One region of the Pseudomonas sp. H1_F01 genome, then DNA from elsewhere that is predicted to be linked to it. Evidence: predicted binding sites of a transcription regulator. Region 1 holds the regulator's gene; each other region holds the start of a gene.
What was found. Region 1 encodes sigma-54, which starts transcription at its own class of promoters, with help from an activator protein. Its sites were predicted from a motif close to ANTGGCATNNANNTTGCTNT; they were not measured.

Region 1 (7,169 bases):
TCGGGCTATACGATTTCTGACATGAGCCAATCCAGCGACCTGATTCAATCGGCACAACGTACCATCCGCCTCGAGCTCGAAGCCGTGCAAGGCTTGCTGCCCCAAATCGACGCTGATTTCGTACGCGCCTGCGAGATGATTCTGGCCAGCAAAGGCCGCGTGGTCGTGGTCGGCATGGGCAAGTCCGGGCACATCGGCAACAAGATCGCCGCCACCCTCGCCAGCACCGGCACCACGGCCTTTTTTGTCCATCCGGCCGAAGCCAGCCACGGGGACATGGGCATGATCACCCGGGACGACGTCATCCTGGCCCTGTCCAACTCCGGCTCCACCAATGAGATCATCACGCTGCTGCCGCTGATCAAGCGCCTGGGCATCCAGTTGATCAGCATGACCGGCAACCCGGACTCGCCGCTGGCCAAGGCCGCCGAAGTGAACCTCAATGTTCATGTCGAACACGAAGCCTGCCCGCTGAACCTGGCACCGACCTCCTCCACCACCGCGGCCCTGGTCATGGGCGACGCCCTGGCCGTGGCGCTGCTGGAAGCCCGGGGCTTCACCGCGGAAGATTTCGCCTTTTCCCATCCCGGTGGCGCCCTCGGCCGTCGCCTGCTGCTGAAAGTCGAAAACGTGATGCACGCTGGCCAGGAGTTGCCACAAGTGCTGCGCGGCACGCTGCTCAAGGACGCGCTCATGGAAATGACCCGCAAGGGGCTGGGCATGACGGTGGTCCTGGAGGTCGACGGCAAGCTCGCGGGAATCTTCACCGACGGCGATCTGCGCCGCACCCTGGACCGCACCATCGACATCCACAGTGCGACCATCGAGCAAGTCATGACGCCCCACGGCAAGACCGCCCGCGCCGAGATGCTCGCCGCCGAGGCCCTGAAAATCATGGAAGACCACAAGATCAGCGCCCTGGTGGTCGTCGACGACGAAGACCGTCCGGTGGGCGCCCTGAACATGCACGATCTTCTGCGTGCGGGAGTCATGTAAATGAACACAGACCTGTTGCAACGCGGCCAAGCCATCAAGCTGGCGGTTTTCGACGTGGACGGCGTGCTGACCGACGGCCGCCTGTACTTCCTCGAAGACGGCAGCGAGTTCAAGACGTTCAACACCCTCGACGGCCAAGGCATCAAGATGTTGATGGCCGCCGGCGTGCAGACCGCTATCATCAGCGGCCGCAAGACCCCGGTGGTCGAGCGGCGCGCGAAGAACCTCGGCATCCCGCACCTTTACCAGGGGCGCGAAGACAAGCTGGTGGTGCTGGACGAGCTTCTGGGTCAACTCAACCTAAACTATGAACAGGTGGCCTACCTCGGTGACGACCTGCCAGACCTGCCGGTGATTCGCCGGGTCGGCCTGGGCATGGCGGTCGCCAACGCGGCCAGTTTCGTCCGCGAGCACGCCCACGGCGTCACCACGGCGCGAGGCGGCGAAGGTGCGGCCCGCGAATTCTGTGAACTGATCCTGCGCGCCCAGGGCCGCCTCGAAGCGGCCAACGCCGCGTACCTGTGAGCCATTTATGCTGAGCAAGAAGATTCGCACCATCGTGGTGTTCGGCTGTATCGCGGCGATTTTTGCTGCGGTGGGCTACTGGAACATCAGCCCCGAACGGTTTCTCGACCAGCCTGCGGCCCAGGTCGAGGAAAAGATCGACTGGTACGCGACCAACACGCATACCCTGCAGTACCTGCCCGACGGCAAGGTGCAATACGAGATGACGTCCGACAAGGTCGACCACGTAAAAGCCACTGACATTACGTTGGTTACGAAGCCCGACCTGAACATGTTCCGCGGCACCGAGTTTCCGTGGCATGTGCAGAGCGAGCACGCCGAAGTCAATTCCGGCGGTACCGAAGTGGAACTGATCGACTCGGTGCGCGTCGCCCGAACCGACGAAAAAAACCGTACGACCATCATCACCAGCACGCGCATGACCGTGTTCCCACAGCAAGAATATGCGCAGACCGAGCAACCCGTTAGAATCGACGGCGCCGGGGGTGTATCGACCGGCACGGGAATGAAAGCGTATTTGAAGGAAAGCAGGATACACCTGCTATCGAACGTAAGAGGACAGTATGAAGCTCGCTAAAACCCTCCCTATTTTGCTCAGTCTGGGCGCAGCACTGGGAAGCGCGAGCGCCTGGGCTCTTCCCGACGACCGCAACCAGCCTATTCGCATCCAGGCCGACGATGCCCAGCTCGACGACAAGAATGGCGTCGCCACCTATAAAGGCGACGTGATCATCACCCAGGGCTCGATGAAGGTCACCGGCAATACCGTGACCATCACCCGCACCCCGTCCGGCGACATCGACGTGGTGACTTCGGTGGGCAACCTGGCCTATTTCGAGCAACTGCAAACCGCAGGCGATACCAAGCCAGTGCAGGGCTACGGGGTAACCATCCAGTACCACGCCGCCCAGGATCGCGTGGTCCTGATCGACCGCGCCAAGGTCGTCGACAAGGACAACAACGTCACCCAAGGCGAAAAAATCGTCTACGACACAGTCAAGAAGCTGGCCAGCGCCGGTCGCGCCACCGGCAGCAAGGTGACCGAGTCGCGTCCGCGGATCGACATGGTGATCCAACCGAAAAAGAAAACCGACGAGCAGAAGGCCCAGTAATGGCAACTCTGAAAGCTCAGCACCTGGCCAAGAGCTACAAGAGCCGTCAAGTCGTGCGTGATGTCAGCCTGTCCATCGACAGCGGCCAGATCGTCGGCCTGCTCGGCCCCAACGGCGCGGGCAAGACCACCTGCTTCTACATGATCGTCGGCCTGGTCCAGGCCGATCAGGGTCGCGTACTGATCGACGACGTGGACGTCAGCCACCAGCCAATGCACGGCCGGGCGAAGGCAGGTATCGGCTATTTGCCGCAAGAAGCGTCGATCTTCCGCAAACTGTCGGTTGCCGACAACATCATGGCGATCCTCGAGACCCGCAAGGAACTCGACAAGGCCGGTCGTCGCCAGGAACTGGAAAGCCTGCTGCAGGAATTCCACATCAGCCACATTCGCGACAACCTGGGCATGAGCCTGTCCGGTGGCGAGCGGCGTCGCGTGGAAATCGCCCGCGCCCTGGCCACCGCACCGAAGTTCATCCTGCTCGACGAACCGTTCGCCGGCGTGGACCCGATCTCGGTAGGCGACATCAAGCAGATCATCCATCACCTCAAGGCCAAGGGGATCGGCGTGCTGATCACCGACCACAACGTGCGCGAGACGCTGGATATCTGTGAAACCGCCTACATTGTCAACGACGGCCAGCTGATCGCCGAAGGCGACTCCGCAGCCATCCTGGCCAATGACCTGGTCAAGGAAGTGTATCTGGGCCATGAGTTCCGCCTGTAAGCACAAGTGTCTGGCGAATTGTCCGAGCGTCGTTTAATTTTATTATGGCGACGCTCTAGGCAAACACTTCAGTTTCAGGCATATAATTTGCTTAAGTTTGGCGCCTCGGCGCCCTGTAGTGGATGGCGCATGTGCGCCGGCTAATAAGGTGTTAAGCCCCTGCCATGAAACCATCGCTAGTCTTGAGAATGGGCCAGCAGCTGACGATGACACCGCAGCTGCAACAGGCCATCCGCCTGCTCCAATTGTCGACCCTGGACCTGCAACAGGAAATCCAGGAGGCCCTGGAGTCCAATCCGATGCTCGAACGCCAGGAAGAAGGCGACGACTTCGACAACACCGATCCGCTGGCCGACAACGTCGAGCAGAAGACCAACACCGAAATCCCGGAACCGGCCTACCAGGAAACCGCCCCGACGGTGGACAACCTCGAGGATGGCGAATGGAACGAACGCATCCCCAACGAACTACCCGTGGACACGGCCTGGGAAGACGTCTACCAGACCAGCGCCAGCAGCCTGCCGAGCAGCGATGACGACGAGTGGGACTTCACCACCCGTACCTCTGCTGGCGAAAGCCTGCAAAGCCACCTGCTGTGGCAGTTGAACCTGGCGCCAATGTCCGACACCGATCGCCTGATCGCCGTGACCCTGATCGACTGCATCAACAACCAGGGCTACCTGGACGAGACCCTCGAAGAAATCCTGGAAGCCTTCGACCCCGAGCTCGACATCGAGCTGGACGAGATCGAAGCCGTCCTGCATCGCATCCAGCAGTTCGAACCGGCCGGCATCGGTGCCCGCAACCTGGGCGAGTGCCTGTTGCTGCAACTGCGCCAGTTGTCCGCCAAGACACCATGGCTGGCCGAAGCCAAGCGACTGGTCACCGATTACATCGACCTGTTGGGCGGCCGCGACTACAGCCAACTGATGCGTCGCATGAAGCTCAAGGAAGATGAGCTGCGCCAGGTCATCGAACTGGTGCAGAGCCTCAACCCGCGCCCCGGCTCGCAGATCGAATCCACCGAGCCCGAATACGTGGTCCCCGACGTGATCGTGCGCAAGCACAATGATCGCTGGCTGGTGGAGCTCAACCAGGAGTCGGTGCCCAAGCTGCGGGTCAACGCCCAGTACGCCGGCTTTGTGAAGCGTGCCGACACCAGCGCCGACAACACCTTCATGCGCAACCAGTTGCAGGAAGCGCGCTGGTTCATCAAGAGCCTGCAAAGCCGCAACGAAACCCTGATGAAAGTTGCCACCCAGATCGTCGAGCATCAGCGCGGCTTCCTGGAGTACGGCGATGAAGCGATGAAACCGTTGGTCCTGCATGACATTGCCGAGGCAGTGGGCATGCACGAGTCGACGATTTCCCGGGTAACCACCCAGAAATTCATGCATACCCCTCGGGGTATCTATGAATTGAAATACTTTTTCTCCAGCCACGTCAGCACCTCCGAAGGCGGCGAATGCTCGTCCACGGCCATCCGCGCGATCATCAAAAAACTGGTAGCTGCGGAAAATCAGAAAAAGCCGTTGAGTGACAGCAAGATCGCTGGTTTACTGGAGGCACAAGGCATTCAGGTGGCCCGCCGTACCGTCGCCAAATACCGCGAATCCCTAGGGATCGCGCCTTCGAGCGAACGCAAGCGGTTGATGTAACAGGCCACGCCACAGCGTTCCAGTGGCAGGCATTTCTGCCTGCCGCTTTATGCACTGGCAACGAAGGAGAAGCTGTATGCAAGTCAACATCAGTGGACACCAACTGGAAGTGACCGAACCCCTGCGCACCTACATCGGCGAAAAACTCGACCGATTGGAAAGGCATTTCGACAAGATCACCAACGTGCAAGTCACGATGAACGTCGAGAAGCTGCTGCAGAAAATCGAAGCCACGCTGCATATCCCCGGCGGAGAAGTGGTTGCCAACGCAGAGCACACAGACATGTATGCCGCGATTGACCTGCTGACCGACAAGCTGGATCGCCAACTCAAAAAGCATAAGGAAAAGACCCAGAGCCTCCTCCAGGGCGCAACCGGTCGTTAACCCCCCCAATCCATGATCCGACTAGAAACCATCCTGACCCCCGGCCGTTCCCAGGTGAACGCGCCGGGCGGCAGTAAGAAGAAAGCCCTCGAACACATTGCCAACCTGATCCACCGCGAGGTACCGGATCTGGAAATGCAGGACGTCTTCGAGGCATTGGTTGCCCGTGAAAAACTCGGTTCCACCGGTTTTGGCAACGGCATCGCCATTCCCCACTGCCGTCTCAAGGGTTGTGCCGCGCCGATCAGCGCGCTGTTGCACCTTGAAACCGCTATAGATTTCGACGCCATCGACGGCGCCCCGGTCGACCTGCTGTTTGTATTGCTGGTACCGGAAGCGGCGACCGATGCGCACCTTGAGCTGCTGCGCCAGATTGCCAGCATGCTGGACCGCAAGGAAGTGCGCGAAAAACTGCGCAGCGCACCGAGTAACGAAGCTTTGTACCAGGTTGTCCTGGACGAGCAGAACGGTCATTAAAAATGCGCATGATCATTGTCAGTGGCCGCTCCGGCTCCGGTAAAAGCACGGCCCTCAACGTGCTTGAGGACAGCGGCTACTATTGCATCGACAATTTGCCCGCCGGCCTGCTGCCGGAACTGGCCGAGCGCGCCCTGATCCACACCGAGCTGGCGCAGCCGCTGGTGGCGGTGTCCATCGATGCGCGCAACCTGCCAAGCCACCTGTCGCGTTTTCCTGAACTGCTCGAGGAAGTGCGCAGCCGGCATATCCAGTGTGACGTGCTGTACCTGGATGCCGATGAAGAGACACTGCTCAAGCGTTTTTCCGAAACCCGCCGGCGCCACCCACTGAGCAACGCCAACCGTTCGCTGGCCGAAGCCATCGAGGATGAAAGCCAGCTACTGGGGCCGATTGCCGACCTGGCGGACCTGAAGGTCAACACCACGCACCTGAACCTGTATCAGTTGCGTGACACGATCAAGCTGCGCCTGCTCAACCAACCCGAGCCGGGCACGGCGTTCCTGGTGGAGTCGTTCGGTTTCAAGCGTGGCATGCCCGTCGATGCCGACCTGGTGTTCGACGTGCGTTGCCTGCCCAATCCTTATTGGAAGCCGGAATTGCGCGCGCAGTCCGGGCTCGACCAACCGGTGATCGACTACCTGGCCGCCCAGCCGGATGTCGAAGAAATGTACCAGGACATCTCCAGCTACCTGCTCAAATGGCTGCCCCGCTTTGCCGCGAGCAACCGCGCCTATGTCACGATCGCCATCGGTTGTACCGGCGGCCATCACCGCTCCGTCTACCTGACCGAACGCCTGGGTCAACTCCTGCAACAATCCCTGAAGAACGTCCAGGTTCGCCACCGCGACCTCAGCTAAAGGATTCACATCGCGATGCCTGCTCAGGAAATTGAAATCATCAACAAGCTGGGTTTGCATGCCCGAGCGTCGGCCAAGTTCGTCGGAGTCGCAGGCCAGTTCAAGGACACCACCATCAGGGTTGGCCGCACACCCGAGACTGCGGTCGACGGTAAAAGCATCATGGCGATGATGATGCTCGCCGCTGGCAAGGGCACCAAGATCCACCTGCACACCGAAGGTGAACAGGCACAGGAGGCGATGGATGCCCTGGTGGATCTGATCAACAGATACTTCGACGAAGGCGAATAACCGACCAAATCCCAAGGCGGATTTATTGTGGCAAGGGAATTCATTTGTGGGAGCAAAGCTTGCTCGCGATGAAGGCGACTCGGTAACTCAGAAAACCGAGGTACCTGGATCGCGAGCAAGCTTTGCTCCCACAGATTCCC
Region 2 (7,169 bases), 2.8 Mb from region 1:
GTTGCCAAAAGGCAGGGCCGCGATGAAGCGCTCGTACACCTGGCCCAATTGCAGTCGCTCCGTGATGTCGCCGTCAAACCGCAACTTGCAACCGGTGGCAGAGATGTCCAGCAGCTTGCCGTCCACCGGGGACTTGAGCTTGTCACCGCCCAGTTCAACGCTCACCAGTTGTGCCAGTTTCAGGGCGGCGCGGAAGGCGTTGCGACGTTGGTGGTAGACCACTTCGTCGGGCAGGGCGCCGCGATAGCAGCGACCGTCGCTGGATTCATCGATGGTCAGTGGGCCCTTGCCATCCCATGCGATACGCACGCCGTCATGGAAACCCTCGACACGAAAAGGCTCGCCCGCCAGCAGGAAACGCTCGCCGTCCCGGGGAATCATTTCATCCAGGGCGATGGAGTTGGTCTCGCGATCGACGTTGACCAGGTAGCTCTGGAAGCGCTGGCTACGTTCGTGGAAGGTGATGATCAGTGGGTCGTGGCTCTCTTGCAGCATCCGCAGGTTGCCGGAGATTTCCAGGGGCGTGGTGAGGACCTTGGGTGGCTGCGGAGCATCATCCGCGTTTGAGGCATTGAACACGGTGAGTCAATCTCCAGGCAAAATACGACTACGAATGGCCGGCATTTTGCCAGCATGTATCGCGCGTTGATAGAGCGAAGGCATTGTTCGTTTCATGCCTGGCTGAGCGGGCGATGCTTGACCATTCTGGCCGTTGAACCGCTAGCGTCATACAGCGTCGGGATCTCGCCACCGTTGAGGATGCGCAACTGGTTGGCGGTGGCGGCCTGCTGCATCAGGATCGACTGGCCGTTGCGAGCGTTGGTTGCCTGGCATTGGGCGAGCAGGTCGTTGAGTACTTTGCTCTGGGACAGTAGCTGATCGCCAATCGTCGACTGGCTGGCCAGTTGCTCGAGGCCTTCATGGCTGGCGGGCAGGTTGAGGCTGACGAGGATCTCGCTGCGTTTGCGGCCATGCTGGTCAAGCAGGATGATCAAGGCCTGTTTCTGCGCCAGGATATTCTCCAGCAGAGGCATGTCACGACCGTGCAATGCCACGGATTCGGCCTGCAACAATTCCAGTAGCTGTTGCGCTGGAACAAAGTCGTCGATGATCAATTGCAACAAATGAGTGTCGTGCATGGCTGGCCTTGGGTCTTAGCGTCCAAAAGCCTGGCGCAGGCGGCGGCCTAGCGCTGGGCTTCGAAGTTGAGCAGTTTGCTGGCTACGCGGTTGCTGTCGACTTTGTAGCTGCCATCAGCGATTGCTGCTTTCAACTCGGCCACGCGGGCGTTGTCGACGACAGGTTGATCGCGCAGCTTGTCAGTGACCTTCTGCAACTGCTGAGCCTCATTGCTGAGGTGTACCGACTCCCCGTTGCTGACCTGTTCGGCTGGTGTAGGCAGCGGCGCGGATTTGCCGGCTTCGGCGGTTTCCTTGGTGGCGCTGGTACGCGTGGTGCCTGGCAGCGGTGAAGAGCTGTTTAAACGATTGAAATCGATGACCATGGTAAAAAACCTCTGGGTATTTGGACGCTTGCCATGTTTTCGGCCATCCCCAAAATAACTTTAGGCTCATTTATGAAATGAACTTGCGCACGTCTGCGCTTGCCTTTGCGTAAGGCACAGTCTAGGGAACACCGGGATCAAGCGCCAGCTTTCTACCTCCTCTACCAGATCACTACATCGCCACTTCCACTTGGCCCGGGGCCATCACCTGCGCCTTGATCACGCGCTGGGAATTGAGGTTTTTTACCCGTATCTGTTCACGCATACCGCCGTTGGACAGGGCCTCGCCGGGCATCCGCACGGCCAGGGAACCGGTGCGGGCGGTGATCACAACCTGGTCGCCCTTGCGGACTACCTCGGCCTGCTCCAGATGCACCAGCGTCACGACCTGATCGGCGACCATTGGTCGGACAAGTTTCTGCCCGATGGCCTGGTCGACGGAGGTCAGGAAGCCCTGGGTGATCTGGCTGATGTCCCGTTCACGCAACATCACGTCCTGGGGCTCGACGATTCCGGCCCGCTTGAGCGGACGAGTGGTGGTGACAATTTCCCGAAACAGGCGCACTTGAGCGGGCACGAACACCGTCCAGGGCGCGGCGCTGTCGCAACGAACCTTCACCGTGACGCGTCCCAGGGGCCGGGCAGGGCTCTCCAGCGAAGCAGTCAATTCCTTGTCGCACATCGGCATGCGCAGGCGCGGGTCGAGTTGGTTGACTTCGATTTCATAGCGACCTTCCGTTTGACTGGTAGCCAGATAGTCTTCTACGGTGAATTCAAGAAAGCCCTGAGTGACGCCGATAAGGAGATCAGGCAAGGTAACCGGAACAGCAGCAAGGGCAGGACCGCCCGAAGTGAACAGGCAGACAGCCAGCAGTGCACCGAGCCAGTGGCGGCAGTGAGTGGTCAGGCGTCGAGAAAATGTCGTTTGTGCGTTCATGCCGGTTCAATAGCAAGCCCCGTGCCGTTTAGTGAATGAATGCGCGTCGGACACATTAGCGTTAGGTAGGAGTCAGGGCATGGCGGGAGTAATGGATTCGGTAAACCAGCGCACTCAGCTGGTCGGTCAGAATCGCCTGGAGCTGTTGTTGTTCCGTCTCGACGGCCAACAAATGTATGGGATCAACGTATTCAAGGTCCGCGAGGTGCTGCAATGCCCCAAGCTGACCCTGATGCCCAAATCCAGCCCCGTCGTGTGCGGTGTGGCCAATATCCGGGGTGCGACCATCCCGATTCTCGACCTGGCGATGGCGACCGGTTCCGGCCGGCTGCTGGACCAGAGCAATCCGTTTGTGATCATCACCGAGTACAACACCAAGACCCAGGGATTCCTGGTTCGCTCGGTGGAGCGCATCGTCAACATGAACTGGGAAGAGATCCATCCACCGCCCAAGGGCACCGGCCGCGATCACTACCTCACGGCAGTGACCCGGGTCGATAACCAGTTGGTGGAAATCATCGACGTGGAGAAGATCCTCGCCGAAGTAGCGCCCACGCCGGAAGCGATCTCCGTGGGAGTGGTGGATGCCGAAACCCAGCACAAGGCGATTTCGCTGCGGGTATTGACCGTCGACGACTCTTCAGTGGCCCGCAAGCAGGTGACCCGTTGCCTGCAAACGGTCGGTGTCGAGGTGGTGGCGTTGAACGACGGGCGACAGGCGCTCGATTACCTGCGCAAGCTGGTCGACGAGGGCAAGAAGCCTGAGGAAGAGTTCCTGATGATGATCTCCGACATTGAAATGCCGGAGATGGATGGGTACACCCTGACGTCGGAAATCCGCAGCGATCCGCGCATGCAAAAGCTGCACATCATCTTGCATACTTCGTTGTCCGGGGTTTTCAACCAGGCGATGGTCAAGAAGGTCGGCGCCGACGATTTCCTGGCGAAATTCCGTCCAGATGACCTGGCTTCCCGGGTCGTCGAGCGGATCAAGGCAGCAGAATAAAAGGTCGGGCGCGTTGTGCGCCCGGCAAGTCAACACGATGAAAGAGGCGGTATCTTGTCTACGGGTAATTTGGATTTCGAACAGTTCCGGGTCTTCCTGGAAAAAGCCTGTGGCATCTTGCTTGGTGAAAACAAGCAATACCTGGTGTCGAGCCGTCTCAATAAATTGATGGAACAGCAGGGCCTCAAGTCATTGGGCGAACTGGTGCAGCGTATCCAGACCCAACCGCGCAGTGGCTTGCGCGAAATGGTGGTGGACGCGATGACCACCAACGAAACCTTGTGGTTTCGTGACACCTATCCGTTTGAGGTGTTGAAGAACAAAGTGCTGCCGGCGGCCATCAAGGCCAGCCCGGGCCAGCGTCTGCGGATCTGGTCGGCGGCCTGTTCGTCGGGGCAGGAACCCTATTCGCTGTCGATGTCCATCGATGAGTTCGAGCGGTCCAACCTCGGCCAGTTGAAAGGCGGCGTGCAGATTGTCGCCACCGACCTGTCCGGGACCATGCTCAATAACTGCAAGACCGGCGAGTACGACAGCCTGGCTATCGGCCGGGGCCTGTCGCCGGATCGCCTGCAACGTTACTTCGATCCGAAAGGGCCGGGTAAATGGGTGGTCAAGGCGCCGATCAAGAGCCGGGTGGAGTTCCGCTCGTTCAACCTGCTGGATAGCTATGCCAGCCTGGGCAAGTTCGACATCGTGTTCTGCCGCAACGTACTGATCTACTTCTCCGCCGAAGTGAAGAAAGACATCCTGCTGCGCATCCACAGCACGCTCAAGCCGGGCGGCTACCTGTTCCTCGGTGCCTCCGAGGCGTTGAACGGTTTGCCGGATCATTACCAGATGGTCCAGTGCAGTCCGGGGATCATCTACCAGGCAAAGTGATTGGCTTGAACTGTCAAAAAACGGGAGTCCCCACGGGCTCCCGTTTTTTTATGCCTGCCGGTCACCACTAATCCCGCTCCCACAGTTCGAATGTCATTTGCCCTTGAGAAGCGGCAGAAAAGCGGCAGCCAGCGGAAGCCAGTTGCCGCTTTTCTGGCATTGCCGCTTTGCCGATGCCCGCAAAGCCCCGGTTTATGGGGTTTTCCAAAGTGGCACGCTGCTTGCTAAGTTCATCGCACGTACATTCTGGTCACCCAAAGGTTTCCGACATGAGCATCAGCTTCGATAAAGCGCTCGGTATCCACGAACAGGCCCTGAGCTTCCGCGCCCAGCGTGCCGAAGTCCTGGCCAACAACATCGCCAACGCCGACACCCCGAACTACAAGGCGCGTGACCTGGACTTTTCCAAAGTGCTCGCCGAGCAGAACGAGAAGACCAAGAACGGCCACTTCGCCTTGAACATGACCAACAGCCGTCATATCGAAGCCGAAGGCCTGGGCAATGGCGACGAATCGCTGATGTATCGCACGCCGATGCAGCCTTCGATCGACCAGAACACCGTAGACGCTCAACTGGAACAGTCCAACTACGCGGAAAACTCCGTGAACTTCCAGGCCAGCTTCACCCTGCTCAACAGCAAGTTCAAAGGGCTGGTATCGGCCCTGCGCGGAGAGTAAGCCATGTCGATTGCTAGCGTATTCAACATTGCCGGCAGTGCCATGAGTGCCCAGACCACTCGCCTGAACACCGTCGCCAGTAACATCGCCAACGCCGAGACCGTTTCGTCGAGCATCGACCAGACCTACCGCGCCCGCCACCCGGTATTCGCCACCATGTTCCAGGGTGGCCAGTCCGGCGGTAGCGACTCGCTGTTCCAGGAGCAGGACGCGGCCGGGCAGGGCGTGCAGGTGCTTGGCGTGGTCGAAGACCAGAGCAATCTCGAAGCCCGTTATGAGCCAAACCATCCGGCCGCTGATGCCAAGGGGTATGTCTACTACCCGAACGTCAATGTCGTCGAAGAAATGGCCGACATGATTTCCGCCAGTCGTTCGTTCCAGACCAACGCCGAAATGATGAACACCGCCAAAACCATGATGCAGAAGGTCCTGACCCTCGGTCAGTGATAAGGGGCGAGTCACATGAGCGTTACCAGTACAACAAGTGGTTTGAGCCTCAACGAGATTCTGGCCAACTCCTCGGTCAAGACCAGCACCACCACCGATGCCCTGGGCGCGGCGACCGGTGCGGCCACCGGCAAGAAGGAATTGGGCAAGGATGCGTTCCTGCAGTTGCTGGTCACCCAGCTGAAAAACCAGAACCCGCTGGAGCCACAGGATAACGGCGAGTTCGTTGCCCAACTGGCGCAGTTCAGCAGCCTGGAAGGCATCACCACCCTCAACGAGACCGTGAGCGGCATCGCCGGCAACTACAACTCGTCCCAGGCCCTGCAAGCCTCGTCGCTGGTCGGTCGCTCGGTCATTGCCCCGGGCGACAAGGCTGTGGTCGATACCTCCAAGAGCCTCAACGGCACGGTGGTGGTACCAACATCGGTGTCCTCCGTCGCGGTCAAGATCGTGGACAAGGACGGCAAGACCGTTCGCACCATCGACTTGGGCAGCCAGAACGCCGGCAACTCCGCGTTCATCTGGGACGGCAAGAACGATGCGGGCGCGGTCGTTGAATCGGGCACTTACACCTTCGCGGCCTCGACCACCATCGACGGCAAGGCCACGTCGCTGATCACCAACCTGCCGGCCACGGTCAGCAGCGTGACGATCAGCCAGACGGGCGGTGAGCTGATGCTCAACCTGGCCGGGCTGGGCAGCATTGCCCTGTCCAAAGTACAAACTATTGGTATGTAGAGCCGACTAACCGGCAAAAGGAGTCAACATGTCTTTCAACATCGGCCTTAGCGGTCTCTATGCAGCCAACAAACAGCTGGACGTGACCGGCAACAACATCGCCAACGTGGCGACCACCGGTTTCAAATCGTCCCGCGCGGAATTCGAAGACGTCTACTCGGCCACCAAGCTGGGTTCGGGCAGCAAGACCGTCGGTAACGGCGTGCGCCTGGCCAACGTTTCCCAGCAGTTCGGCCAGGGTGATGTGAACAACACCGGCAACGTACTGGACATGGGCATCCAAGGCCAGGGCTTCTTTGTCCTGAGCAATGACGGCTCCCTGAGCTACACCCGTGCCGGTACCTTCAAGACCGACAAGGAAGGCTATATCACCAACAGCGACGGCACTTCGCGCCTGCAGGGCTATGGCGTGGATGCCAACGGCAAGATCCAGAACGGCATCTTGACCGACCTGCGCATCGACACCTCGAACCTGCCGCCGAGCGCCACCAGCCTGGTTTCCTCGACGATCAACCTGAATTCGACGGCAACGGCGATCACCGCGGCGTTCAATCCAAGCGACACCGCCACGTTCACCAAACAATTCACCACCCCGGTCTACGATACTCAGGGTAACCAGCACTCCATGGACCAATACATGGTCAAGACTGCCGGCAACACCTGGAACGTCTATACCTTGATCGATGGTCGTAACCTGAACGGCACCTTGCCGACCACGACCGGTGCGAACGCGCCGATTCCTTCGACCATGAGCTTCGATTCCAGCGGCAAGCTGACTCAGGTCAGCACGCCGCCAGTACCGCCTGCCACCGTGCCGACGATCAACAGTGACCTGGTATTGACCGGCTGGGTTCCTGGCACGGTGACCAACGGCGTATGGGCCGCCAACGGCGCCGCGAGTGCGCCAACCATCACGATTTCCATGGGCAACACCACCCAATTCAACGCCGACACCGCCCGCTCGATCCCAACCCAGAA
Region 3 (7,169 bases), 2.1 Mb from region 1:
GACTACAAGCTCAACCTGGCCAAGGGCACCGAACTGCTGCTCAACAACGTCGCGGTCAGTGTCGCGCCCTTCGCCATCAAGGCACCCGATGGCCGTCCACTGGTGAAGCTCGAACGCCTGGACGTAAGCGAAACCACGGTAGACCTGGCCAAGCAGCAAGTTATCGTGGGCAAGATCCGCAGCCAGAAGCTGGAAACCTGGGCCGCTCGCGAGGCAGACGGGCAGCTGGACTGGCAAAAACTCTTCGCCAGCCAGCCGGCCAAACCGCAGGTCAAGGCTGAACCGACATCCGCCCCGGCAGCGGCTGACTCGCCAAAAGCTGAACCGGCACCGCCCAGCAAACCCTGGCAGGTGATGTTGAAGGACGTGCAGCTGCGCGACTATAAGGTGCACTTGGCTGACCGTCAGGCCCAGCCCGCCGTGGCACTGGAGGTCGGCCCGCTGAACCTCGACCTGCAGAACTACGACACCCTCAACGGCTCGCCCTTTACCCTCAAGCTGGACACCGGGATAGGCAAGCAGGGCAAGATCCTCGCCGACGGCGAGGTCAACCTGAACCCGATCACCGCCAAGCTCAAGGTCAAGACCCAGGACGTCGACCTGCGCGTCGCCCAGTCGTACATCAACCCGTTCATTCGCCTGGAGCTGCGCTCCGGGATGCTCGGCAGTGACCTGGCGGTCGACCTCAAAAGCACCGAACCGCTGGCATTTGCCGTCACCGGGCGCGCCCAGGTCGATCAGTTGCACACCCTCGACACGCTCAAGACCCGTGACTTCCTCAAGTGGCAGAGCCTGGTCCTCGAAGGCTTGAATTATCAGCACGGTGACAGCCTGTCCATCGACAAGGTCAACCTGTTCCAGCCGTATGCGCGCTTCATGATCAACGACGACCGCACCACCAACGTCGATGACCTGCTGATCCCGCAACCGGCCGACAGCGGCACGAAGAACACTGCGGCAAAACCGGCGTCCCAGGAAAAACCGCTGGGTATCCACATCGGTGGTATCGCCATCAATGACGGTTCGGCCAACTTCGCCGACTTCAGCCTGACGCCCAATTTCGCCACGGCCATCCAGCAGCTCAATGGCCAGATCGGCACCATCGACAGTCGCCAGGCCAAACCGGCCAGTGTCGACATCAAGGGCAAGGTCGATCGCTATGCACCGGTCACCATCAAAGGGGCGGTCAACCCCTTCGATCCGATGGCCAGCCTCGACATCGCCACCAGTTTCAAACGGGTCGAACTGACCACCCTGACGCCCTACTCCGGCAAGTTCGCCGGCTATCGCATCCGCAAGGGCCGGCTCAATCTCGACCTGCATTACCGGATCACCCAAGGCAAGCTCCAGGCGGAGAACAAAGTGGTGGTCGAGCAACTGCAACTGGGTGAGAAAGTCGACAGCCCGGACGCCGTGAGCCTGCCACTCAAATTGGCCGTCGCATTGCTGAAGGATTCCGACGGCAAGATTTCCATCGAGCTACCGGTGTCCGGCGATCTCAACGACCCGCAATTCAGTGTCATGCCGATCATCTGGCAGACCCTGCGCAACCTGGTGGTACGAGCGGCCCAGGCGCCGTTCAAGCTTATCGGTGGGCTGGTGGCCGGCGGCGGCTCGGAAGACCTGGGCAGCGTGGCGTTTGCGCCGGGCTCCAGCGACCTGAGCAAGGACAACGAAGGCACGCTGCTCAAACTGTCCGAGGCCCTTGGCAAACGTCCGGAGCTGCGTCTGGAGATCGAAGGCACCGCCGCCGAAAGCAGCGACGGCCCGCTGCTCGCCGCCCAGCGCCTGGAACGCGAATACCAGTACAACTACTACAAGATGCTGCAGCGTCGGGGCGACAAAGTTCCGGCCCAGGCCTCGCTGATACAGGTGCCGGAAGACGAAAAGGCGCCGCTGCTCGAAGGCATCTACCGCACCCGCCTCAAGACCCAACCGCCCGCCGAATGGACGCAATTGGACAAAAAGGCGCGCATCGAGAAACTGCGTGAAGGCGTGATCAAGTTCTGGAGCGGCAGCGACGTGCTCTTGCGTCAACTGGGACAGGAACGGGCCAGCAGCATCAAGGACTTCCTGGTGGACAAAGGCCAGTTGGCCGATGACCGCGTGTATTTCATCGACGCCAGCCTCGGCCAGGCCGAGAGCGATGGCCGGGTGATTACCCCGATGCATCTGGATGCCGAATAAGATGAAACCCTGGTTCGGGCTCTGCCTGGGTCTATTGCTGGCCGCCGGCCAGGCCGCGGCTGCCGACACGCTGCGTTGCGGCAGCCAGTTGATCAGCGTCGGTGACCGCTCCAGCGAAGTGCTGCAAAAGTGCGGGGAGCCAGCGGCGCGGGATGACCTGGGCTACAAGCGCAGTGTCAATCGCCGGGAGGAATACCCGGTGGAGGAATGGACCTACGGCCCCAACAGCGGCATGTATCAGTACCTGCGTTTCGAGGGGAATCGGCTGGTGCAGATCACCAGCAAGCGGGGGCGGTGAGCTTGTCCGCACAGATGTGTTGAATGTGCCGCCGCCATCGCGAGCAAGCTCGCTCCCACATTGTTTAGGGCGATCTCAAAATCCGTGTTCACCGCCGCCCCCGGTGGGAGCGAGCTTGCTCGCGATGGCGGCAACTCGGTTCTGACTCGTGTGTAAACGCTGACCCGCAGATTGATTCCCCAGAATAGAACAGGCCCCCGGCACGAATGCCGGGGGCCTGTAATGGCCACGTCCGTGTGGCCTTTCGCATGAACTCCAAAGCGACGGCAAACGTATATCCTGGCCCGCTTGCCGCGCCTTCTCCCAGTCCAGGCGAGAAGTCTTGGCCTTACTCGGCTTTCAGGCCGTCAGCCGATACGGCCTTGACGCCTTTGATTTTCTTGGCGATCGCCACAGCGGTGTCTTTTTGTGCATCAGTGACTTTGGTCATCGAAGACAGGGACACAACACCTTTGTTGGTTTCGACTTTGATATCAGTGCCTGGAATGCCTTTTTCGGTGACCAGGTCAGCTTTGACCTTGGTGGTGATCCAGGTATCGGAAACGTCTTCCTTGGCCTCTGTCACTTCGCCCGCAGCCAGCATCATTGGCGCCTGAGTTGCTTGAGTGGTCTCGGCGAATGCGCTAGCCATGGTCAGGGTCAGTGCGGTAGCAGCGGCGGCAGTGATAGCGAACTTCTTCATACGAGTAACTCCTGTTTTTCTCAAAAACTGCCGGAGGTGGATCCCGGCAGGGTTAGCAGGAGTAGTGCGAACGCTGTGCCAGCTTTTAACAATTAATTAATTTCTTATAAATCAGCAAGTTAAGCGAAACGGCAACTTTCGTGATCATGCAAAATGCATGAAACGGTGATTCTGGACATGCAACTTGCGGTTTTTTGGCCAACTTCTAAGCTTATGAATTGCGAAGGGTTTCTGTATCGAGGCAGTTCACTGCCTCGATACGTGCACTCAAATTACGGAGTCGTCGCTGCTGTACCTGTGCATCCAGCCGGCAGGAATTCCTGAGCGGCGGTCGAACCGCAGGTCCAAACGCCTTGAGTAGAACGCGTCAGGGTGATCGCTTTGCCAAGCACTGGAGCGGGTGCATTCAAAAGGGTACACGCGATGGTGCCCGCTCCGTCCGCTGCTGTTCCTGAAGCCGTCAAGGTGCAATTGCTGGTGGGCGAGGTCCCGCCGATGTTGGCCAACGTTGGATTGGTACCTTGATTCATGATGTCCTCAAACGGCACTTTCAACGCAGAGACCTCCGCCAGCCCCGCCGTGGCCTTGGCCCGCGCCTGATACTTCGAATATTGCGGCAACGCAAACGTCGCCAGAATACCGATGATCGCCACGACGATCAGCAGCTCGATCAAGGTAAAGCCACTCTGCTTATTCATAGACATCTCCCATGCATGAGTCGAAATCTCATGACCTGAAACGGCCATTGCAGGGCACATGCCAACCCTGAAACCCCATCACTCAAGGGATTTGAACCAGCACAACGGCAACGTCCTACCTCAACAACCGCACTATCTGACGTTTTTTGTCACCCTGCCCCGCTGGTTTGGCGTCGAGGCTTGACTAGGCTATAAGTCATGAACTGTTCGCCGCCAGGATTCCCATGAATGACATCGCCCTCAGCGGCCTGACCAAGCAATTGGTGCTGGCCGAACTGCTCACCGAGCAAAGTGCGCAACAGGCGTATCAACAGGCGCAACGCAATCGCATCCCCCTGGTCAGCTATCTGGTGCAGAACAAACTGGTCCAGAGCCGACAGGTCGCGGAGATCGCCTCGGAGCATTTCGGCGTCGCCCTGCTGGACCTCAACAGCCTGGACAAAGAAACCCAACCCACCGGCCTGGTCAGCGAAAAACTGGTGCGCCAGCATCACGCCCTGCCGCTGTGGCGGCGCGGCAACAAGCTGTACGTGGGCATCTCCGACCCGACCAATCACCAGGCCATCAATGACATCCAGTTCAGCACCGGCCTGACCACCGAAGCCATCCTGGTGGAGGACGACAAGCTCAGCGACGCCATCGAAAAGTTTTTCGAATCCAGCAGCACGGGCCTGGAAGGCATGGGCGATGTCGACCTCGACGGCCTGGACATCGAATCGATCGACGACACCAGGCAGGACTCCATCGCCGGCCAGGACACCGACGACGCGCCCGTGGTGCGCTTCGTCAACAAGATGCTGCTGGACGCGATCAAGGGCGGCTCTTCCGACCTGCACTTCGAGCCCTACGAAAAAATCTACCGGGTGCGGGTGCGCACCGACGGCATACTGCGGGAAGTGGCCAGGCCGCCGATCCAGTTGGCCAACCGTATCGCCGCACGCCTGAAAGTCATGGCCAGCCTGGATATTTCCGAGCGGCGCAAACCCCAGGACGGGCGCCTGAAAATGCGCCTGTCGAAAACCAAGTCCATCGATTTCCGGGTCAACACCCTGCCCACGCTCTGGGGCGAAAAAGTGGTGATCCGGATCCTCGACCCGTCCAGCGCACAAATGGGCATCGATGCCCTGGGCTACGAACCGGACCAGAAAGACCTGTACATGGCCGCCCTCAAGCAACCGCAAGGGCTGATCCTGGTGACTGGCCCAACCGGCTCGGGCAAGACCGTGTCGCTCTACACCGGACTGAATATCCTCAACACCGTGGACATCAACATTTCCACCGCCGAAGACCCGGTGGAAATCAACATGGAAGGCATCAACCAGGTCAACGTGAACCCGCGCCAGGGGCTGGATTTCGCCCAGGCCCTGCGCTCGTTCCTGCGCCAGGACCCGGACGTGATCATGGTCGGTGAGATCCGCGACCTGGAAACCGCCGAGATCGCCATCAAGGCCGCCCAGACCGGGCACCTGGTGCTCTCCACCCTGCACACCAACAGCGCCGCCGAAACCCTGATCCGCCTGCAGAACATGGGCATTCCGGGGTTCAACATCGCCACCGCCGTGCACCTGATCATTGCCCAGCGGCTGGCGCGCAAGCTGTGCAGTCACTGCAAGAAGGCCATCGAGATTCCCGAGGAAACCTTGCTCAAGGAAGGTTTCCCTCGGGAACGCATCGGCACATTCACGATCTATGAGCCGGTCGGTTGCGAACAGTGCAACAACGGTTACAAAGGGCGCGTGGGGGTTTACGAAGTGGTCAAGAACACGCCCGAGCTGCAACGGCTGATCATGGCCGAGGGCAACTCGCTGGAAATCGATCTGCAAATGCGCAAGGACGGTTTCAATGACCTGCGCACCTCGGGGCTGCTCAAAGTGATGCAGGGCGTCACCAGCCTCGAAGAAATCAACCGGGTCACCAAGGATTGAACATGGCGGTCAAGGCAGTCAAAACCGATGTTTACACTTGGGAAGGCAAGGACCGCAAAGGCACGAAAATGAGTGGCGAGCTGACGGGTCAAAGCCCGGCGCTGGTCAAGGCACAGCTGCGCAAACAAGGCATCAACCCGCAGAAGGTGCGCAAGAAATCCACCTCGATATTCAGCAAGGGCAAGCGCATCAAGCCGCTGGATATCGCCCTCTTCACCCGCCAGATGGCCACCATGCTCAAGGCTGGTGTGCCGCTGTTGCAGGCGTTCGACATCATTGGCGAAGGCTTCGACAACCCCAACATGCGCAAGCTGGTGGACGAGGTGAAGCAGGAAGTCGCCGCTGGCAACAGCTTCGCCGCGGCGCTGCGCAAGTGCCCGCAATATTTCGACGAGCTGTACTGCAACCTGGTAGACGCCGGCGAGCAGGCCGGTGCCCTGGACACGCTGCTGGACCGGGTCGCGACCTACAAGGAAAAGAGCGAAGCGCTCAAGGCCAAGATCAAGAAAGCCATGACCTATCCAGCGGCAGTGGTCCTCGTCGCCGCAGTGGTCACGGGGATCCTGCTGGTCAAGGTCGTGCCGCAATTCGAATCGGTATTCTCCGGGTTTGGCGCGAAACTGCCAGCCTTCACAGTGATGGTCATAGGCCTGTCGGAAATCATGCAGCAATGGTGGTGGGTGATGCTTGGCGGGGCGGTGGGGGCTTTTTTTGGCGTGAAGTATGCGCTCAGGCGTTCGGAGCGCTTTCGCGACTGGCGCGACAAATGGCTGCTCAAGCTGCCGCTGATCGGCACCTTGCTGTACAAATCCGCCGTGGCCCGCTACGCCCGCACGCTGTCCACTACCTTCGCCGCCGGCGTGCCGCTGGTGGAGGCCCTGGATTCGGTGTCTGGCGCCACCGGCAACGTGGTATTCAAACGTGCCGTGCAGCGCATCAAGCAGGAGGTCTCGACCGGCATGCAGTTGAATTTCTCCATGCGTGCCTCAGGGATTTTTCCGAACCTGGCGGTCCAGATGACCGCCATCGGCGAGGAATCCGGTGCGCTGGACGACATGCTCGACAAGGTCGCGAGCTTTTATGAGGCCGAGGTGGACAATCTGGTGGACAACCTCACCAGCCTGATGGAACCCTTCATCATGGTGGTCCTGGGGGTGGTCGTCGGTGGCCTGGTAGTTGCCATGTACCTGCCCATCTTTCAACTCGGCTCTGCGATCTGACATGCCCCTGAGCGAATTCTTCGTGCTGTATCCCCTGGCTTTCGTGCTCGTTGCAGCATTGCTCGGCCTGATCATCGGCAGCTTCCTCAACGTGCTGGTGTGGCGCCTGCCGAAGATGCTCAACCGCGAATGGCGCCTGCAGGCCCACGACCTGCTGGG
Region 4 (7,169 bases), 930 kb from region 1:
TCAGCGCCTGGGGAATCGCCGCCAGGGCGTCGAACAGCCGGGCCGAGGCTTTTTCCGGGTCGATGGACTTCGGCGCGACGTATTCCTGGACGTGCACCCAGTCGTGGTACAGGTCGATGGCCATGGAATATTCCGGCATGTCGGCATCGTAGACCCGATAACAGTCAACGCCTTCACGCTTGGCCCATTTACTCAGCAGCTTGAGGTTTTTTTGCAGGCGATTGGCGAACATCTGCCCGCCTTCGCTCAACCGCGCCTGCTCGACCACAGGGGCCGGCGCCGGTGCTGGCTTGATCGGGTTGCCGTTCTTGTTGTACTGGCGCTCCTGCGGTACTTCCGGGGCCTGATCGTAGACGGCCTGTTCACGCTCGGCCTGACGCTGTTCCGGGGTACGACGCTCACCCGTGACGAACTGGTCCGGCAACACCTTGATCAGCAGCAATTTGCACGGCAAGGCGCCGTTCCAGAACGAATACTGCTTGTGACTGCGAATGCCCATGCGCTTGCCCAGGTCCGGCGCGCCGGTGAACACCGCCGCCTCCCAGTTCAGGCAGGCCTGGCGCAGACGCTCGCCAAGGTTCTGGTAGAGGTAAAGCAGGCTGGCTTCATCGCCCAGGCGCTCGCCGTACGGTGGGTTGCAGATCACCAGGCCCTTCTGGTTCTGGTCCGGACGCGGCTCGAAGGTGGCGACTTCGCCTTGATAGATCTTGATCCATTCGCTCAGGCCGGCACGTTCGACGTTGTTACGCCCCGGCTGGATCAGTCGTGGGTCGGCTTCGTAGCCGCGAATCCACAACGGTGGCTTGGCCAGGCCGGCGGCGGCGCGTTCACTGGCCTCTTCGTGGAGTTTCTTCCACAACGCCGGCACATGGCCGAGCCAGGCGGTGAAACCCCACTGCTGGCGGCGCAGGTTCGGCGCCATGTCGGCGGCGATCATCCCGGCTTCCACCAGGAACGTGCCCACACCGCACATCGGGTCGGCCAGCGCCCCGCCTTCAGCGGCAATGCGTGGCCAACCGGCACGGATCAGGATCGCGGCGGCGAGGTTTTCCTTCAGCGGCGCGGCGCCCTGCTGCAGGCGATAACCGCGCTGGTGCAGGCTGTGGCCGGAGAGGTCGAGGGAGAGGATCGCTTCGCCGCGGTCCAGGCGCAGGTGGATGCGCAGGTCCGGGTTGAGCTTGTCGATGGACGGCCGCTCGCCCGTCGGCGTGCGCAGCTTGTCGACGATGGCGTCCTTGACCTTCAAGGCGCCGAAATGGGTGTTGTCGATGCCCGAGCCGTGGCCGCTGAACTCCACCGCCAGGGTGCCATCGGCCAGCATGTGGTCTTGCCAGTCGACATCCAGCACGCCGTGGTACAGGTCTTCGGCGTCCTTCATCGGGAAGCGCTTGAGTACCAGCAACACGCGGTTGGCCAAGCGCGACCACAGGCACAGGCGATACGCCGTTTCCATGTCGGCCATGCCGCGCACGGCCGAGGTGTGCTCGCGCGCCTCTTCAAGGCCAAGCCCGACGGCTTCCTCGATGAGCAGGCCTTCGAGGCCCTTGGGGCAAGTGAGGAAGAGTTCGAAACGATCGGACATGGGATTTCCAGAGCCTTTGGCTAAGTGGACCGGGCAACGCATTGCCGGGCCGGGTTCAATCAGGTGCTTTTCTCAAGAGCACCCGCGTGGCACGAAAGTGTGCCGTGCCACCCTCGCCGCTCAGGTTAAAAGAGCTTAGATGCGAAGGCAGAAAAAAAATTCTGTGCAACAAATTGTGAAAACTCGACCCTTTCGTCGAATAGTACCCGAGTGCAACGGGAGGACATTCTCATCCGAGCCAGACCTACCCCTTTCGGCGCAGGGCCGATCATACAGGGGTCTTGCTCAAAAGCGGTCAACGAACATCAAGTTACTTATCGCCCTAACATCTTTATTGTTACGTGCTTATGACAAAACGATCATTCCATCCATGTGACGCTTTGGTTAGAACTCAACACAGGTTGACGTCGCAACGGCGTCAACACCTCGGCTCGTCACGCCGGCAACGAGCCACCAACGGCAGAATGATTCTGCCCCGGCCTCGATAGAGGTCGACGCTAAGTAACAGTCAACAAGTGAGGGCAACACCCTATGAGAAGACTTAAGCGTGATCCGTTGGAAAGAGCATTTTTACGTGGTTACCAATATGGCGTTGGTGGTAAATCCCGTGAGCTTTGCCCCTTTACTCTACCGTCGGTACGTCAAGCCTGGATCAATGGCTGGCGAGAAGGACGCGGCGACAACTGGGACGGTATGACCGGCACTGCGGGTATCCATAGACTCAACGAACTTCACGCCGTCGGCTGACACAGGGCTTAATACTCAAGAACTCGACAATTTGACACTCATATCGATTTAACCACGCACGTCCCATCCGGACGGCGGGCTACGGCCCAGGGGGCTCCTTCGAGGAGCCCTTTTTAATGCCTGGGTTTCAAGAGGTTGAGCTGCAAACACTGTTGTGGCGACACGCTGTGGGAGCAAGGCTTGCCCGCGATGAAGACGACGCGGTCTACCTGGAACCGAGGCGCCTGCATCGCGAGCAAGCTTTGCTCCCACAACTTGCTCGCATCAATAGATGCCGACCGTTCCTGAATCAACCCAACGCCGCAATGGCATCCACCGACTCACGAATCAACGCCGGCCCCTTATAGATAAAGCCCGAATAAATCTGCACCAGGCTCGCCCCGGCGGTGATCTTCTCGGCGGCGTGGCGGCCTTCGGTAATCCCGCCCGCGGCGATAATCGGCAAGCGCCCCGCCAATTCAGCGGCCAGCACCTTCACGGTGTGGGTGCTCTTGTCACGTACTGGCGCGCCAGACAAGCCGCCCGCCTCGTCACCGTGTTCCAGCCCTTCGACACCTTCGCGACCCAGGGTCGTGTTGGTGGCGATTACTGCGTCCATGCCCGTCTCGATCAGGGCCTGGGCCACCTGGGTGGTCTCTTCGTCGGTCATGTCCGGGGCGATCTTGATCGCCAGCGGCACGTGCCGGCCGTGAATCAACGCCAGTTCTGCGCGCCGCCGGGCCAGGTCGGCCAGCAGTTGCTTGAGCGAATCACCGAACTGCAGGCTGCGCAGCCCCGGGGTGTTGGGGGAGCTGACGTTGACGGTCACGTAGCTGGCGTGGGCGTAGACCTTGTCCAGGCAGATCAGGTAGTCGTCGACGGCGCGCTCCACCGGCGTGTCGAAATTCTTGCCAATGTTGATGCCCAGCACGCCCTTGTACTTGGCCGCGGCCACACGGGCCAACAGATGATCGACGCCCAGGTTGTTGAACCCCATGCGGTTGATGATCGCCTCGGCTTGCGGCAGGCGGAAAAGCCGTGGCTTGGGGTTGCCCGGCTGCGGTCGGGGGGTGACGGTGCCGATTTCCACGAAACCGAAACCCAACTGGGCGAACCCGTCGATGGCCGCGCCATTCTTGTCCAGGCCCGCCGCCAACCCGACCGGGTTGGGGAATTCCAGGCCCATGACCGTCACCGGCAATTTTGCCGGGGCCTTGCACAACAAACCGTTTAGGCCGAGGCGTCCGCCCGCGCCGATCAAGTCCAGGGACAGGTCGTGGGAAGTTTCCGGGGAGAGTTTGAACAGCAGTTCACGGGCCAGGGTGTACATGGGCGGCTTTGACTCGGGCGACGAAATGAGGCGGCGATTATAGCCGGGCAACGGCGGCTCAAGCGAGGCGCCCGCACAAAACGATAGCGCTGGCATATGCCTTGCACCCTTTTGGTCATCAGCGCCCATGCCAACGACGGAATGAGTGCCACACTGTTTTAAGGGACAACGGCGTCGTCGTCCGGCCTCCTGGGCCCGGACACGGCGCTTTTTTATGTGGAAGGTGATACCGATGAATGAAGTTCCAGCCAACCCCCTGGCCTGGGTCAACGGCAGCGATGCCCCGGAAAAGAGCGCGGTCAACCTCGGTTTCATGGCCTTGAGCGACTGTGCCCCGCTCGTCGTGGCCGCCACCCAGGGCTTCGCCCAACCCTACGGCCTGACCCTGAACCTCAAGCGCCAGGCCTCCTGGGCCAACCTGCGCGACAAGCTGGTCAGCGGCGAAATCGATGCCGCCCACAGCCTGTATGGGTTGATCTACGCGGTGCACCTGGGCATCGGCGGGGTCGCGGCGAGTGACATGGCCGTGCTGATGGGGCTGAACCAGAACGGCCAGAGCATCAACCTGTCCCATGGCTTGCAGGCCCAGGGCGTGACCAGTCCTGAAGCACTGGAACAACACGTGCACCAAACTCGCCCGAAACTGACCTTCGCCCAGACTTTCCCCACCGGCACCCACGCCATGTGGCTCTATTACTGGCTCGCCGCCCAGGGCATCCACCCGTTGTCGGATGTCGACAGCGTGGTCGTGCCTCCACCGCAAATGATCGCGCACCTGCAAGCCGGGCGTATCGACGGGTTTTGCGTCGGCGAGCCTTGGTGCGCCAGCGCGGTGAAGCAGAACCTCGGTTTCACCCTGGCGACCACACAGACCATCTGGCCCGATCACCCGGAAAAAGTCCTGGGTTGCACCCGCGCGTTCGTCGAGCAATACCCCAATACCGCCCGGGCCCTGGTGATGGCGATCCTCGAAGCCAGCCGCTTCATCGAACAAAGCAGCGAAAACCGTCGCAGCACCGCGCAACTGTTGACTGCGCCTGAATACCTCGACGCCCCGCTGGACTGCATCGAGCCGCGCCTGCTGGGGATCTATGCCGACGGCTTGGGCAACAGCTGGCAGGATCCCCACGCCATGCGCTTTCATGGCAACGGCGAGGTGAACCTGCCGTACCTGTCGGACGGCATGTGGTTCATGACCCAGTTCCGCCGCTGGGGCCTGCTGCGCGAAGACCCGGATTACCTGGCCGTGGCCCAGGACGTCCAGCAACTCAAGCTGTACCGCGAAGCCTGCGCGGCATTGGACATCGCGTCCCCGCGCCAGGACATGCGCAGCAGCCAACTGATCGACGGCATCACCTGGGACGGCTCGGATCCGGCCGGGTACGCCCGCAGCTTCAAACTGCACGCCTTGAGCGATGCGGCTCCCCTTCTCGCCAGCCGCTGACAGGAGCCACGACCATGCTGCGTATCCTGCTGATCAACGACACCGCGAAAAAAGTCGGTCGCCTCAAGGCCGCCCTGATTGAAGCCGGGTTCGAAGTCATCGACGAATCCGGCCTGACCATCGACCTGCCAGCGCGCGTCGAAACGGTGCGTCCGGACGTGATCCTGATCGATACCGAGTCACCCGGGCGCGATGTGATGGAGCAAGTGGTGCTGGTCAGTCGCGACCAGCCACGACCGATCGTCATGTTTACCGACGAGCACGACCCCAATGTGATGCGCCAGGCGATCAAGTCGGGCGTCAGCGCCTACATCGTCGAAGGCATCCATGCCGCGCGCCTGCAACCGATCCTCGACGTGGCCATGGCCCGCTTCGAAAGCGACCAGGCCCTGCGCGCCCAGCTCCTGGCCCGGGACCAGCAATTGGCTGAGCGCAAGCGCATCGAACTGGCCAAGGGCATGCTGATGAAGATGAAGGAATGCAACGAGGAACAGGCCTACACCCTGATGCGCCGCCAGGCCATGAGCCGCCAGCAGAAGCTGATCCAGGTGGCGGAGCAGATCATTGCCATGAATGAGCTGCTGGGCTGAAAGCCTTGTAGCGCCTGCCTCGCCCCCTACTAATGATCGTTCCCACGCTCTGCGTGGGAATGCCGCCAGGGACGCTCCGCGTTCCGCTTCACAAGGTGACGCAGAGCGTCACGGGATGCATTCCCACGCAGAGCGTAGGAACGATCATGACAGACCTGGCACAGATCTCGCTTAAGCAAACCCACAGGTAACCAACGGCGGTTGCCCCACCTACGACAAAGACGTCGCACACCCTTCTTGCCTCTCTGGCGATCCGGGTTGCGGCGTTTTTTTGTTTTGGCCCTTCGGGACCGGTGGTGCGACCACAGACGGCGCACTGCTCAAAGCACTGACTCATTTCTCGAGACTTTTACAGCTGAGGTGCGCGATGAATTCAAGCTTCTGGAAATCCGGCCATACCCCGACCCTGTTCGCGGCCTTCCTCTACTTCGACCTGAGCTTCATGGTCTGGTACCTGCTCGGCCCACTGGCGGTACAGATCTCCGCCGACCTGCACCTGACCACCCAGCAACGCGGCCTGATGGTCGCGACGCCGATCCTGGCTGGCGCCGTGCTGCGTTTGTTCATGGGCCTGCTGGCCGACCGGATCTCGCCAAAAACCGCCGGCATGGTGGGCCAGGTGATCGTGATCAGCGCGCTGTTCTGCGCCTGGAAACTGGGTATCCACAGCTACGAACAAGCCCTGCTGCTCGGCCTGTTCCTGGGTGTGGCCGGTGCTTCGTTCGCCGTGGCCCTGCCGCTGGCGTCCCAGTGGTATCCGCCACAGCATCAAGGCAAGGCCATGGGCATTGCCGGTGCTGGTAACTCGGGCACCGTGCTCGCTGCGTTGATCGCACCGGTCATGGCCGTGGCCTTCGGCTGGACCAACGTGTTCGGCTTCGCGCTGATCCCGCTGGTGCTGACCCTGGTGCTTTTCGCCTGGCTGGCCAAGAACGCCCCCGAGCGGCCAAAAGCCAAATCCATGGCCGATTACCTCAAGGCCCTGGGCGACCGCGACAGCTGGTGGTTCATGTTCTTCTATAGCGTGACCTTCGGCGGCTTCATCGGCCTGGCCAGCGCCCTGCCCGGCTACTTCAACGACCAATATGGCCTGAGCCCGGTCACCGCCGGCTACTACACCGCCGCCTGCGTCTTCGGTGGCAGCCTGATGCGTCCATTGGGCGGCGCCCTGGCGGACCGTTTCGGCGGCATCCGCACCTTGCTGGGCATGTACACTGTGGCGGCCGTCTGCATCGCCGCAGTGGGCTTCAACCTGCCGAGTTCCTACGCGGCCCTGGCCCTGTTCGTCTGCACCATGCTCGGTTTGGGTGCGGGCAACGGCGCGGTGTTCCAACTGGTGCCACAACGCTTCCGTCGCGAGATCGGCGTGATGACCGGGCTGATCGGCATGGCCGGCGGCATCGGCGGTTTCGCCCTGGCGGCGGGCATGGGCGCGATCAAGCAAAGCACCGGCAGCTATCAACTGGCGCTGTGGTTGTTCGCCAGCCTCGGTGTCCT

Region 2: a site for sigma-54 is predicted at 4,538-4,557, ahead of flgB (flagellar basal body rod protein FlgB). Genes of this name have one in related genera too.
Region 3: a site for sigma-54 is predicted at 3,912-3,931, ahead of AB4O09_RS05560 (pilin). Genes of this name have one in related genera too.
Region 4: a site for sigma-54 is predicted at 3,727-3,746, ahead of AB4O09_RS21750 (CmpA/NrtA family ABC transporter substrate-binding protein). Genes of this name have one in related genera too.

Annotation. Positions count from the first base shown of each region.
Region 1 is NZ_CP162823.1:5,748,626-5,755,794, forward strand. It holds gene AB4O09_RS26095 (KpsF/GutQ family sugar-phosphate isomerase) at 22-996, shown strand; gene AB4O09_RS26100 (KdsC family phosphatase) at 997-1,521, shown strand; gene lptC (LPS export ABC transporter periplasmic protein LptC) at 1,529-2,098, shown strand; gene lptA (lipopolysaccharide transport periplasmic protein LptA) at 2,085-2,633, shown strand; gene lptB (LPS export ABC transporter ATP-binding protein) at 2,633-3,358, shown strand; gene AB4O09_RS26120 (RNA polymerase factor sigma-54) at 3,523-5,016, shown strand; gene hpf (ribosome hibernation-promoting factor, HPF/YfiA family) at 5,093-5,401, shown strand; gene ptsN (PTS IIA-like nitrogen regulatory protein PtsN) at 5,414-5,878, shown strand; gene rapZ (RNase adapter RapZ) at 5,881-6,738, shown strand; gene AB4O09_RS26140 (HPr family phosphocarrier protein) at 6,754-7,029, shown strand.
Region 2 is NZ_CP162823.1:1,842,427-1,849,595, forward strand. It holds gene AB4O09_RS08450 (flagellar brake protein) at 1-579, opposite strand, end outside; gene AB4O09_RS08455 (flagella synthesis protein FlgN) at 672-1,139, opposite strand; gene flgM (flagellar biosynthesis anti-sigma factor FlgM) at 1,187-1,504, opposite strand; gene flgA (flagellar basal body P-ring formation chaperone FlgA) at 1,677-2,441, opposite strand; gene AB4O09_RS08470 (chemotaxis protein CheV) at 2,521-3,447, shown strand; gene cheR (protein-glutamate O-methyltransferase CheR) at 3,502-4,329, shown strand; gene flgB (flagellar basal body rod protein FlgB) at 4,599-5,006, shown strand; gene flgC (flagellar basal body rod protein FlgC) at 5,010-5,453, shown strand; gene flgD (flagellar hook assembly protein FlgD) at 5,469-6,191, shown strand; gene flgE (flagellar hook protein FlgE) at 6,220-7,169, shown strand, end outside.
Region 3 is NZ_CP162823.1:1,202,770-1,209,938, reverse strand. It holds gene AB4O09_RS05575 (DUF748 domain-containing protein) at 1-2,187, shown strand, start outside; gene AB4O09_RS05570 (DUF2845 domain-containing protein) at 2,189-2,485, shown strand; gene AB4O09_RS05565 (BON domain-containing protein) at 2,814-3,167, opposite strand; gene AB4O09_RS05560 (pilin) at 3,440-3,865, opposite strand; gene pilB (type IV-A pilus assembly ATPase PilB) at 4,090-5,790, shown strand; gene AB4O09_RS05550 (type II secretion system F family protein) at 5,793-7,010, shown strand; gene AB4O09_RS05545 (prepilin peptidase) at 7,012-7,169, shown strand, end outside.
Region 4 is NZ_CP162823.1:4,818,802-4,825,970, forward strand. It holds gene rlmKL (bifunctional 23S rRNA (guanine(2069)-N(7))-methyltransferase RlmK/23S rRNA (guanine(2445)-N(2))-methyltransferase RlmL) at 1-1,582, opposite strand, end outside; gene rmf (ribosome modulation factor) at 2,114-2,329, shown strand; gene AB4O09_RS21745 (quinone-dependent dihydroorotate dehydrogenase) at 2,619-3,638, opposite strand; gene AB4O09_RS21750 (CmpA/NrtA family ABC transporter substrate-binding protein) at 3,871-5,082, shown strand; gene AB4O09_RS21755 (ANTAR domain-containing response regulator) at 5,097-5,672, shown strand; gene AB4O09_RS21760 (nitrate/nitrite transporter) at 6,040-7,169, shown strand, end outside.